Regions from separate parts of the Sporomusa intestinalis genome, predicted to be linked through region 3. Evidence: riboswitches for the same ligand, from Rfam matches in the RefSeq annotation. Region 3 holds a riboswitch; each other region holds the start of a gene.
The links. Region 3 has a riboswitch for cyclic di-AMP ahead of ACZ481_RS09955 (C40 family peptidase). Riboswitches for the same ligand answer to the same signal wherever they lie in the genome.
Positions count from the first base shown of each region.

Region 1: it holds a riboswitch for cyclic di-AMP, as region 3 does, so the genes downstream of both, ACZ481_RS12130 (peptidoglycan-binding protein) here and ACZ481_RS09955 (C40 family peptidase) in region 3, are expected to answer to the same signal.
Region 2: it holds a riboswitch for cyclic di-AMP, as region 3 does, so the genes downstream of both, ACZ481_RS23790 (4-hydroxy-tetrahydrodipicolinate reductase) here and ACZ481_RS09955 (C40 family peptidase) in region 3, are expected to answer to the same signal.

Region 1 covers NZ_AP042390.1:2,589,606-2,593,829, forward strand. Annotated here, with positions in the region: gene guaB (IMP dehydrogenase) at 1-945, opposite strand, end outside; gene ACZ481_RS12130 (peptidoglycan-binding protein) at 1,096-1,731, opposite strand; cyclic di-AMP (ydaO/yuaA leader) riboswitch at 1,735-1,870, opposite strand; gene ACZ481_RS12135 (hypothetical protein) at 2,031-2,528, opposite strand; gene ACZ481_RS12140 (2-hydroxymuconate tautomerase) at 2,599-2,784, opposite strand; gene ACZ481_RS12145 (hypothetical protein) at 2,954-3,517, shown strand; gene ACZ481_RS12150 (TVP38/TMEM64 family protein) at 3,560-4,224, opposite strand, start outside.
Region 2 covers NZ_AP042390.1:5,114,879-5,119,102, reverse strand. Annotated here, with positions in the region: gene dapA (4-hydroxy-tetrahydrodipicolinate synthase) at 633-1,511, shown strand; cyclic di-AMP (ydaO/yuaA leader) riboswitch at 1,758-1,892, shown strand; gene ACZ481_RS23790 (4-hydroxy-tetrahydrodipicolinate reductase) at 2,023-2,793, shown strand; gene ACZ481_RS23785 (beta propeller repeat protein) at 2,965-4,224, opposite strand, start outside.
Region 3 covers NZ_AP042390.1:2,190,718-2,194,941, reverse strand. Annotated here, with positions in the region: gene ACZ481_RS09960 (ABC transporter ATP-binding protein) at 131-1,855, opposite strand; gene ACZ481_RS09955 (C40 family peptidase) at 1,973-2,641, opposite strand; cyclic di-AMP (ydaO/yuaA leader) riboswitch at 2,645-2,775, opposite strand; gene ACZ481_RS09950 (glycosyltransferase family 2 protein) at 2,875-3,834, opposite strand; gene aroH (chorismate mutase) at 3,986-4,224, opposite strand, start outside.

The sequences.
Region 1 (4,224 bases), 400 kb from region 3:
TACGCCGATACCGGCAATAACCCGGGTAGTGCAGATCGAGCCAGGCCCAATCCCTACTTTTACTGCATCGGCACCGGCTTCAATCAGGTCGCGGGTAGCCTCGGCTGTGGCAACATTGCCGGCAATAAGGTCAATCGTGGGAAAGGTGTCTTTAATCTTTCGCACTGAATCAAGAACCCCCCGGGAATGACCATGGGCAGTATCCACGACAATTACATCAACTTTAGCGCCGACAATAGCCTCCACCCGCTCCATCATGTCTGATCCGACCCCGACTGCGGCAGCTACCAGCAGCCGGCCTTTGCCGTCTTTGGCTGAGTTTGGATATTTTTGAGCTTTTTCAATATCTTTAATGGTAATGAGGCCTTTCAAGTTGCCTTCAGAATCAAGCAGCGGCAGCTTTTCAATCCGGTGTTCGCGCAAGATGGCTTTGGCTTCTTCCAGCGAAGTGCCGACATGGGCGGTGATAAGATGCTCTCTGGTCATACAGTCGGATATTTTACGGCTAAGATCAGTTTCAAAACGCAAGTCCCGGTTGGTCAGTATTCCCACCAGTTTATTATTGGTGGTAACAGGAACCCCTGAGATCCGGTATTTTTCCATAAGGTCGTGGGCATCCTGGAGTGTATTGTTAGGCGACAGGAATATGGGGTCAACAATAATACCATGCTCAGACCGTTTGACTTTATCAATTTCGTTGGCCTGGCGGGCGATCGGCATATTTTTATGGATTACCCCGATGCCGCCTTCGCGGGCCATGGCAATCGCCATCCGGGCTTCGGTAACGGTATCCATTCCTGAACTGATAATGGGAATGTTGAGCTTGATATTTTTAGTCAAATATGTAGATACTTCCACTTCCCTGGGCAGTACTTCCGATTTTGCCGGAACAAGCAACACATCATCAAAAGTTAACCCTTCAGGACCGAATTTGTTGTCGAACATTGACTAAACTCCTTTCACTAGTAAGGTACTAAAACACATCTAATAGGTATTTCTCACTATAATAACATAAATAAAGTTACCAAATCTACCATTTTTCATGTCTTGAATAAAAAAAATAAAACAATGCCTGGTATGCACCAGGCATTGCTGTTAACCAAGAACATATACTTTAACTTGTTGGACGCCAAAATCATAAGCCTTAGCTACAGAGACCATGGCGATGTCGATGCGGTTGCCTTTAATTGCCCCACCGGTGTCTTCGGCTATGCCATACATGCCGCTGCCGTCAGCAAACTGGATATATACCCTTGAGCCAAGGGGAATTACCCGGGGGTCAACCGCAATGACACCTGGGCGTATCTGTGTGCCCATATAGGTCAGATTGCCCCATTGGCCATTGTCGTGCGGACCGGGAGCATAAGCCGTAGCTTTGATGTCGAGCACGGCTTTGTAACGTTCGGGCGCACTGCCGCGTGATACCTCTGTTCCCCGATTGCCCACCAGAATTTGCAAGGTGGCCTGCCCGGCAATACCGTCGGCATTAATATTTTTCGCCTGCTGGAGTTCTGTAACCGCTTGCTCGGTGCTGTCACCATATATGCCATCAACTGCAAGGTTATAGCCTAAATCATTGAGCCGGCCCTGAAGCTCCCGGACATCCTGGCCTTCCATACCTGGCTTGAGGGTCTGGTCGCCCAGGGCAGCGGAAACTGGTGACAGCCAGAGAGTGGCAGCCAGAACAGCCAGCGCGCCGGTGCTGTACACAATTTTTTGGATGTTTTTCATTTAGATACCCCTTTCTAAAGCCTACGAGGTTAGCTGACGGGTTCGGGACAAAGGGAAATCCCTACCGCATAGCGCGGATTCACCCCCAAAATGGGTCCCCCATTTTCCTCTTAATAAGGAAATTCGGCTTGTCGATAGTGTACATGATTTTTGGGGGTAAAGCAAGTTGACATAAGTTTGTTTATTAGTAAATAACGACTCTTATCTTTGTTTTTTGGGCATATGCCCGGTAATGCATGGTTTTAAAGAAAGGCCTGTAAAAAATAAAGAGGCTGCAGTTTTGCAGCCCCTGTTCCCGGTTATAATTCTTTACCCAGCATAAACGGGGCAAAGCCGAGTTGCCCCCAATAATAGTTCACTGAGGATTGAATAATACCGGCCAAGCGTCCCCGCAATATTTTTTTGGTTTCGGCTAAGGAATGAAAAAACAGTCTGGCCGCCGGATGGGCGTTATTGGCGGCCGCCTGCTGGTAATACTGGGCCGAGCGGTCTATTAGAGTGTATATAGACCAGAGGGCTGTCAGGGCCGGCAGGTTTACCGGATCGGTCCCAGGCTTGGCCTGGGCTGTGAACTGCTGCCAGTCCGAGTCACTGCCCAGGAGTTCGGCTGCTTCGACAACCGGGTACCTGGCAATATCAATATCTACAGTACTGGCAACAGTGAGTAAAGCATAGAACTTTTCCTGGAACGTATTAACCAGCGTCATTGCCGGCAATGATCCGGTATGGGCTGCCAGTATTGCAAGCTGATTATTTAGCGCAGTTTCCAGTTCAAGGGCGAATTGAAGCGGCACCATATCAGCTGAGTCACCACCTTTTAAATATTATTAGGAAATTAGGCCATTTCCTCACGAAATGGCCTAATGCTTATCTATCTGCTGCTAATACGCCAGCTTTGGCAATATGTTGGGTTGGAGCCTCGCGTAAGACAATGGTTACCGCTTCCGGCGGGCATTTGGCTGTTTCCACAATCGCTTCAGTTACCTTTTTAACTAATTCCCGTTTTTGCTCCAGGGACCGGCCTTCTAACATGTCGATTTGTACAATGGGCATAGTTATCCCTCCTGGTTATTTATAGTTTTTATTTTCGCCATACATACATATAATCCCTGCTGAATGAATAGAGATTATATGACTTCGGAACTCTCTATCACTAATTCATACTATGTAGCATACGATACAATAGAGTTCCACGATCATGAAAAAAAAAAGGAGGATTTTTATGGCTACCTTAAAAGATATTGAAAGAGTTTACGGGTGCGAAATTAATGCTATTGATACGCCGCCCTTCACGACGACCCTGCCTGCTAACGGCACCGTAAGCCTATGCTCGATTACTGTACCTACACGCCGGGACGCCTATCTGGTACGAGCCGTCATCAACTGGAGCGTAACCTTTACACCAATAATACCGACTGTGAGCGTTGTCTTAAGCACCCCCGGCTTTGCCCAGGCTCAATTTGAAATTTTGAAAGATGGCGGCCCGATTGCCCGTGTAACACAATCTCTTGGCCAGCTAGGGTTTACGATTGGTGCCCTTTTCAGTACCCAAACCGCCAGTTTTGGTGTGGCCGCGCTACAGGTCCTGGATACAACATCACTCTGCGGGAATACCAATGAAATTTCAACTTTCGAGGTGCGCGCCACCAACATCGCTTTGTCTGTGCCGTCAGGCATCAGTGGTACCTCAATTATCCCCTTAGGCAGTATTGTATCAGCAGTTGGCCATGTGTCGCTGGTGGTTGAGCAAGTTGATACCTGCAGGCAAGAGGAGATTAATTCTTAAAAGCTACCTGTAACGGGCACACCGGCGTTGTGCCCGTTTATATTATTTGCACTGGCGTTTCTTTCGCGCCTTGCGCCACCACAGGCCACCGTAGAGTGCAGCCACCAAAGTGATAATAAGCATAAGCCGTATACTATTTTCACCGGCAAACACCAGATCATGACCCAGTAAGACCTTGATGATTACCGGCGGCAGTTTGCCGATCCCTGTGGCTAGTAGGAAGTCCTTGCAGGAAATCCTGCTGATTGCGGCCACGGCGGTAATAATTCCTGACGGGGCTAAGGGCAGCAGCCTGGCAAGCAATAGCGCCTTGAAGCCATTGGCGGCACTATAGTCGTCTATCTGCTTTAAATAGCAGCTTTTCTTAATCGAGCGTTCGACTAACGAGCGAAAGCAGTAACGGGCAAAGACAAACATGGCTATGGCCCCGAGAACTTCGCCCGCCCAGGAAATCATGATACCCCAAAACAACCCGAAAACAATACCGGCTGCCCCGGAAAGAATCATAAACGGAAAAACAATGGTAAAGGTCATGACAACAAATAAAATAAGCGTAACAAGGACAGCGCCGGCACCAAAGGAGCGAAGGTATTCAGCCAAAGCGGCAATATCACCCTTTTCGATAATACCGTACGCCTGCTGAAAAAATTCCGGCTGCCACAGGTACATTAGGATAATAAGTGTCAGGACCGCCAGCCAACCCAGGG
Region 2 (4,224 bases), 2.6 Mb from region 3:
CCACCTTTGCTTTTTATTTTAAACTGCTTCAGCTACGGTCCGATTACCACTAACTGTCCTCAACCCCCTTAAGAAAAGCTGAAGCCCCTACTGGCAGAACTCTCTGCCAGTAGGGGCGAATGCGCGGTACCACCCTACATTGTACTCTTTATGGCCGCCGGGAAGCGGACAGCCTCTTTAACGCCGGGCGGCGCCCCTGTCTGTTGTATACTTCACAATGTATACAAGTCAACAGGAGAGTTCATGGGCGAGGTAACGGCCACAGTCACACACCGGCTTGCACCAGCCGCCGGCTCTCTGCAGTGTTTGTCCTGTTGCTTTCATCCCAATCATTACTTGTACTGCTGTAATTAAACAATTTCTCCCGCAAAGCCTGATTTGTTTACAGTTTTGTTTGTTAATGGGCGTTGTACGGGGGATATTGTTTATTTATTATTCATTATCACAGGACAACGGTTTTTTGTCAATAGGGTAAAAGAAAACATTTCACTCTAGGTCGCTGCCGGCAGAAGCGGCAGATATATTTTAAATTCCAGGCTGAGCGGCAGGATTTCTTATACCGGGATGGGAATATTGATATTATGATAGCGGGAAGAGCTAATGTTAAAATATAAATAAAGGCGGTTAGACTAATGAAGAAACCATTATTTATCGGCTCCGGCGTAGCGATTGTAACTCCTTTTGCCCACAGCGGCATTGATTATCAGGCTTTCACAGAACTGATTGAGTTTCAGATTCAGGGCGGGTCAGATGCCATTATTGTCTGTGGCACTACCGGCGAAGCCTCAACAATGCCTGATGACGAACATATTGCCGCGATTAAATTTGCCGTACAGGCAATTAACAAACGGGTACCGGTTATTGCCGGTACCGGCAGTAATGATACCCGCCATGCCATCGAGCTGTCGAAGGCCGCCGAAGCGGTTGGCGCCGACGGGTTGTTGTCAGTTACGCCCTATTATAATAAGGCCACGCAAAAGGGACTGTATGGCCATTTTAAGCTTATTGCCGACAGTGTGGGCATTCCGTTAATTCTGTACAATGTACCCAGTAGAACCAACCTTAATCTGAATCCCGAGACGATAAAAGCCCTGGCGGAAATAGACAATATTATTGCGGTTAAAGAATGTAACCTGGGGCAGGTAGGTGATGTGGTAAATTTATGTGGTGAGGGTTTTACCGTGTATTCAGGTGACGATAACATGGTCCTGCCGGTATTGTCACTGGGGGGGAAGGGGGTTATTTCGGTGATGGCCAATATTATCCCCCGGGATACTCACGCTATGGTCATGAAATTTATCCAGGGAGACCTTGCCGGTGCCATCAGGCTGCAGCTGCAAACCCTTAATCTGATCAAAGCCTTGTTTAGCGAGGTAAACCCGATTCCGATTAAAGCCGCGGTCAGGCTGCTGGGGTACAAAGCCGGCCAGTGCCGGATGCCGTTAACAGAAATCAGTGAGGAAAACCTGGCGTTGCTCCGGGCTGAGATGGAGGCTTACGGCCTGCTTTAAATGTATTCCCGGTAAAAAACATTTTCTAAACTCCTGTATGCAGGCCAAGTGCAGGAGTTTTTAATTTATGCTGACACGGGGACGGTGGTTTCGTCTTGTAAATCGTCGTTATTAATGATATGCTTTAGGGGAAGGTGTAAAGTTGCCAGTCGGGTCCTGCAGACAATTCCGGGGCCTGCTGTCACTTAGGAGTTGTAAATAAAAGGAAAATAAGGTATTATTAAACATAAACCTGTGTTTTCTGTTAAAAGGCAATCGCCGAGTTTCATGTAATTGGAAGCGGGGGAACCATCTTTGGGGTGAATCCTGTGCAAGCAGGTAGGGCGAATTTCTTTCTGCCCGAATCCGTCAGCTAACCTCGTAGGCGTTGAAAGAGAAGGATGTTATTGTCCTGCCGCTCTCAAAGGCTAACAAATACCTTTGAGAATCCTTCTCAAAGCTGGTTTTGAAATTTCTATCAACATGCAGGATGAGGGTAGAAAAAGAACAAACTACAGTTTTAAGGAGGAGTATGATGGGGAAAACAAGGATTGGCATTTTCGGTTTTGGGAAAACAGGTAAAGTGGTTGCTAATGAATTTTTGCAGGACAACTTATTTACGCTGGCTTGGGTAGTTCGTAAAGGTGATGCTGATCATCAAAAATATGCCAGCCGGCTGCTGGGGCATGAGTTTGATGCCGGGGAGATTTTCTCTGTTGATGACATTGATGATAGTTTTTTTAGAGAAAGGCCAGTGGATGCGCTGGTGGATTTTTCAGACTCATCCGGTGTATACCAATACGCCAAAGCGGCACAGGCGGGAATACCCATAATTTCCGCCATTTCCCAATATGAGCAGGAAGCGCAGGAAGTGCTGAAATCCTATGCAGAATTTGCGCCAGTACTTTATTCTCCTAATATTACGTTAGGGATTAATGTATTGATGGTTGCGGCGCAAATTTTGCAAAAAATAGCGCCCCATGCGGACATTGAGATTGTTGAGGAGCATTTTAAGGGGAAAAAAGAGGTATCGGGAACGGCGAAAAGAATTGCCAATGTGCTTAACCTTAATGTGGAGGAGCATCTGAATTCTATCCGCGTCGGCGGTATTGTCGGCCGCCATGAAATTATCTTTGGCATGCCGAACCAGACGATCCGGCTGTCCCATGAAAGCATTAGCCGGGCAGCCTTTGGCCAGGGCGCTATCTTTGCCGTGAATTTTCTGATAGGCAAGCCGCCGGGCATGTACGCGATGGAAACGATCATAGCCGAGATGTTCAGGCAGAATATTCCTGTATATTAGCTTGGCCACCCCTGCCTCTTGCTGAAGACTTGCAGCAATCTGTTTAGTATATACAGGACGTATAGTGAGTAAAACAGCTTTCCCTGATCAGGGAAAGCTGCTTGCGTTTGTGCCTGGCGCGGCAGGTCTGTTTTGCTCACTATTATTGCAGGTCTGTTTTGCTCACTATTATTATTGAGCGGTTTTTACCCAGACTTCGCAGCCCTGGAACGGGTTTGCCGTCCCCAGGTATAGTTTTTGATCTGCCCCGGCAAATAATTTTCTTACACCATAATTATAGGGATTACCCAAACCATTTAGAGACACCGGCAGCCAGAGAATGCCGTCATTGGATTCCCAGAGATCACAGCCAAGTGATCTGTAGCCGATAACATACAGCGCATTAACCAGATAAGCGGAGAAGATATATCTAAGAAAGCGGGTCATAGTGCCTGCTGGATTGGCAGGCAGCAGTGTTTCCACGATATCAGGAATCACGGAGATAAGCTGAGGCAGCAGATTATTCCAGCTCCAGGTGCCCAGATAAAGCTTGTCGTCAAAAGCCTGGATCTGCCAGCAGTAGCCATTGGTCAGATCGCCAAAGCCGGAAGGGTAGCCGCTTAACGGCAGGCCGCGCGTGCCGGTGACAGGTTCTGTGGGACTGACCGGGATTCCCCCTACAACCAATTCCCAGCTGTCATCGGGCGCAATCCGGATGACATCAAAGCCCTTGGGGGCTACAATCTGGTCGCCCGGATTGAGGCTTAGAATCGCCGCTTCCATGGCTGTACCAATATAGATATGATCTTTAAAGACCGCCAGCGACCAGGGGTGTTCATTGCGGGCATCGCCGGCGCCTTTATCGACAACCAGCTTCCAGTCGTTTACCTGCGGTGACGTATTGTTGGTCCGCCAAAGTTCAAAGCCTGTCGGCAGGGCTGTGGCCACATAGAGTTGGTCGTTATAACTTAGCAGCAGGTCAATATTACCCCGGGGATTGCCGTTAGGACCGCCGGCGAGATTCACTTCTTCCCAGCCAAGTTCCGGATCCGTTGTGGTAAATAACCGGGCTTCGGCAACGCCGGTTAGCGGCTGGGCCCCCATATACAGCCGTCCCTGGTGGATGGCAATGGCGCTGGTTGCATAGCCCTGAATATTGGCGTCCAGGAGCGTCCAGGTTTCGCCGTCTGTGGATTTTAGGATTAACAATTCCGGGCTTGACGGTGTAAGCGCGCCGGCATACAGGACATTATTGTAGGTGATCATGTAGCGAAAGCCAATGATTAACGGTGCGGCCGGTGCTTTATACACACGCTGCCAGCCCGCTGTGCCGTCTTTTTTATAGCGCCAGATTTCGGCGGCGTTATCGATATTTTGGGGTATCAGGGCCGACGGAACAGGAATATTTCCGAATAAGCCGCTGCTTATCACTGTATAGGGAATATTTCTGGC
Region 3 (4,224 bases):
TCAGCCTTACTGGCATCTGTCAATTCCTGCCGGCAGTTTTAAGCCAAGGCTATGAAAAAATACAGCGACCAATCTATACTCTCCCAATAAAGACCGGCCGCAGGATGGTGTTATGATTATTACCATTATTTTACTCACTTATGCGCAGTTTACCAAGCTCATAGGCCCGGGCATAGGCCCCTCCCTGAGCGATAAGCTCCTGATGGGTGCCGGTTTCGGCTATCGTGCCGCCTGTTAAGTACAGAACCCGGTCAGAGGCCATGATGGTGGACATACGGTGGGTGATAATAAAAGTGGTGCGCCCGGTTCCGGCCTGCCTGATCGCAGCCATCACCAGCTTTTCCGTATGGGCGTCAAGGGCCGCAGTCGGCTCATCCAGGAGCAATATGGCCGGCTCGGTGATAATGGCCCGGGCAATTGCGATGCGCTGCCGCTGACCGCCGGAAAGGCTGCCGCCTAATTCACCGGCCATAGTATCATAGCCTGCCGGCAACGCCTGAATAAATTCATAGGCGTTGGCAAGCCTGGCTGCCTGATCAACCTGGCTCACGGTGGCTGCAGGCCGGCCATAACGAATGTTTTCCCGGATGGACATGTTAAATAATACCGGCTCTTGCTGAATAAAACCAATATGTCTGCGCAGGGAACTGAATGTAAGGTCCCTGATATCAATACCGTCCAGCAGGATGGCTCCGCTCTCCGGGTCATAAAATCGCAGCAGCAGGTTGGCAAAAGATGATTTCCCGGCCCCGCTCGGCCCCACAATGGCAATTACCTCGCCCGGGCGCGCTGTCACGTTAATATTGTTCAGCACCGGCTGCCCGTGCCGGTAGGCAAAGGTAACACGCCTGAATTCTACCAGCCCCCGCGCCTGAGCCAGTTCCAGCCGGCCGTCCGCCACTGCCGGCCGCTGTTCGTTCAGCAGCCGGCTAATCCGTTCCCAGGCGACCAATCCCAGTTTAAGCTGGGTCAGGCCCTGACTAATTTTGCCGACAGGCGCCGGTACATTGATAATGTAAACAAGAAAGGCAAACATGCCGCCGATGGTAAGGTCGCCGCGGATAACCTCCCGCCCGCCGTACCAGACAATAACGGTTAGGCCAATAGCGGCCAGAAATTCAACCAGCGGCACCAGCATCGCGCTTAACCGCTGGGCTTTCAGCAAATCAGCAGCAGCCAGCCGGAGCTTGCTGCTAAATTTTCGGTACTCATACTCTTCGCGGGCATAACTCTGCACAATCATAACCGCTACGACCGACTGTTGAATAATGGCCGTCACTTTAGCCAGGTGATGTTCCACAAGTGCTCCCAGGCGGCCTATTTTATGATTGAAACAACTGATGGCCACAATAATGAAGGGCAAAGTGGCAAAAGTAACCATTGCCAGCTCCCAGTCAAAATAAATCATGATAGCCATAATGGCCAGCAGGTTAAGGGACTCGACAATAACGTCGGGAATCCCCGTTGTAACTGCCTGTTGGATAAACAAAAGATCATTGGTAAATAATGAAACAATCTCTCCCGAAGGCGTCTTCATATAGTAGGCATAATCCAGTGACTGCAGTTTATGAAACATATCGGCGCGCAGTCTGGCCAGCATTTTGTTACCGGCTTTAGCCATACCATAACCATAGCCATAAAAGAACAAACCGCGGATCAGATAAAGCAGGATAATTCCGGCTGTAATAAAATGCAGGAAGGCAATACTGCCGCCCGCCAGGGCATCGTCAATCAACAGTTTTACTACCAACGGGGCCGCGAGGCCGGCAGCAGTGGCGATAACAAAACAAACTATCGCCGTTGCAGCCAGCAGCCAATAGGGAATGATGAATTTTCGCCAGTAAAAACTTAACATAGCATATCTCCACCGCAATAATCGGACAACTACTTCTGGTGTGGAAAATCGATTCAGAAAACACAAGTCTTTGGTAAATAAAAGGGGAAGGCTGCTAAAGCCTTCCCTGCTGTCAGTTTACATCACCCTGCGGGCACCGACATAGCGCGGTCCCCAGTAACTACTGTTCATGCGGTCAATAGCAACACCGCGGCTGGACGTAGCACTAATAAACTTGCCGTCACCAAGATAGATGCCACTGTGGGATGCCCCGGCAGCGTAAGTGCTGAAGAACACCAGATCACCCGGCTGGAGCCTGTTGTACGATACGGTCCGCCCAACTGCAAACTGTTCATCAGCCATTCGCGGCAAATAAACACCGCTCTGAGCAAAAACATAACGTGTAAAACCCGAACAATCGAATCCATTAGGGCTTGTCCCACCAAAGACATACGGCACACCTGTATAGCGCATAGAGGTCTGAATAATCCGCCGTACCGAAGTGGTGGAAGAATCACGGCTGACAGGGATATCCCGCCCCATCAGAGCCCGGTAGGTTTGCGGTCCGATTACGCCATCGACTTCAAGGCCACGGGCCTTCTGGAAAGCCTTCACGGCGCTGACCGTCGCGTCGCCGAAATCACCATCAGCTGCACCGGCATTAAAGCCAAGGCTGTTAAGCTGGGACTGAATTGCGGCTACTTCTTCGCCCTGATCGCCGGCTTCATAAGTACCAGAAGCAAAGGCGAAAGCAGTGGTTCCGAAAAAGAGACAAAAAGCGACAATGAACCCAAAAAACTTGTGCAAACTGTTTCTCCTCTCGCTGGCCTCCGAGGTTAGCTGCCGGGTTAGGGTTGCAGGCACCCTACCGGAAAATCTCTCCGGTTTCACCCCATAAGTTGGTTCCCCCGTACTGGAGCTGGATTCGGCTTTCTATACGCTCACCCATGTTATATTCTGTTTAAATTTAAAAATTCCTGCCCAAAATTGCGTTTTTTTTACAATAATTAGGCAAAAAAAATAAGTTATTTGCCCAGCATTTACCTCTCGTCGTTTTCTTCTGGCCGCGTGATCTCCGCCCGCAGCCAGTAAAGGGGCCGCTGTTTTACCTCTTCAAAGATTCGCCCGATATATTCGCCAATAATCCCGATGCCGGACAGCTGCAAACCGCCCAGCAGCAAAATACTGGCAGTAATTGTTGTCCAGCCGGGAACAGCTTCATTGGTAAACAACCGGATGTACAGGACCTGCAGCGTCAGAATAATACTGGCAAAGCCCATGGCAATACCCACATAAAAAGCAATGCGCAGCGGGGTTTTGGAATAGGCGGTAATACCGTCAAGCGCAAAATGCAGCATGCGGCGCAGGGAAAATTTGGACCTCCCGGCAAATCGCCTGGGGGCAACAAATTCTATATAAGTCTGCCGGTAGCCGATCGCACTGATCATGCCGCGAATAAACCGGGCCCGTTCCCGGAACCGGCAGAAGCTGTCCACCACTTTTCTGTCCAGTAAACGAAAATCAGACCCGCCCTCAGTTACCCGTACATTGGACATCACATTCATCAGTTTATAGAACAGGCCTGAAGTCAGGCTTTTAAACCAGGAAACGCCTTCGGTGGTAATCCTGACTGTTTGCACCACCTCAAAACCGTTTTCCCATTCCGCAATCAGCCGCGGAATCATGTCCGGCGGATGCTGCATATCGCCATCCATGGTAATGACAGCCTGGCCTCTGGCATAATCCAACCCACAGGTCAAGGCCACCTGATGGCCGAAATTCCGGGCCATAATCAAAGCCCGCACCCGCCCGTCCGCCTGCGCCAACCGCTCTAAAATCAGGGGCGTGGCATCACTCGAGCCGTCATCAATAAAGATCAGCTCCAAAGAATAGGCCAGCGGCGCCATATGTTTAACAACTTCCTGGTAAAAGTTATCAATATTCTCCTGTTCATTGAATACCGGTACAACAATGGAAATCAATTGCTTACTCAGTTCCATACCCTTCCCTCCCTGTTGCCACTCATCTATTATTGCACTGTCAGCCCCTGTTTGCAATAAAATTCCTGTATTTTAATAGCATTTTACTTCCGGGAGGTAATTATTAAAGCCTGCTTGGTCGTTTGACAAAGCAGGCTTTACAGCAGCCGTATTATAGCTTCATGTCCTGGCGCAAGTTTATCGCCCCATGCAGATAAACATGTCTGATATCCGACTGGCGGGTGTCTGTATTCAGAAGAATTAATACCCGGATACAAAGCGGCAGCGCCTCCGGACACTCCAGCTCCTGCGTGCCGAATAGGGGCACCTGGGTCCAGCCCAGCTTTCTGGCCCCGGCCGCCGGGAAAGCCGCATTCAGGTCCGGCGTGGAGCTAAAAATGACAGCGCCGA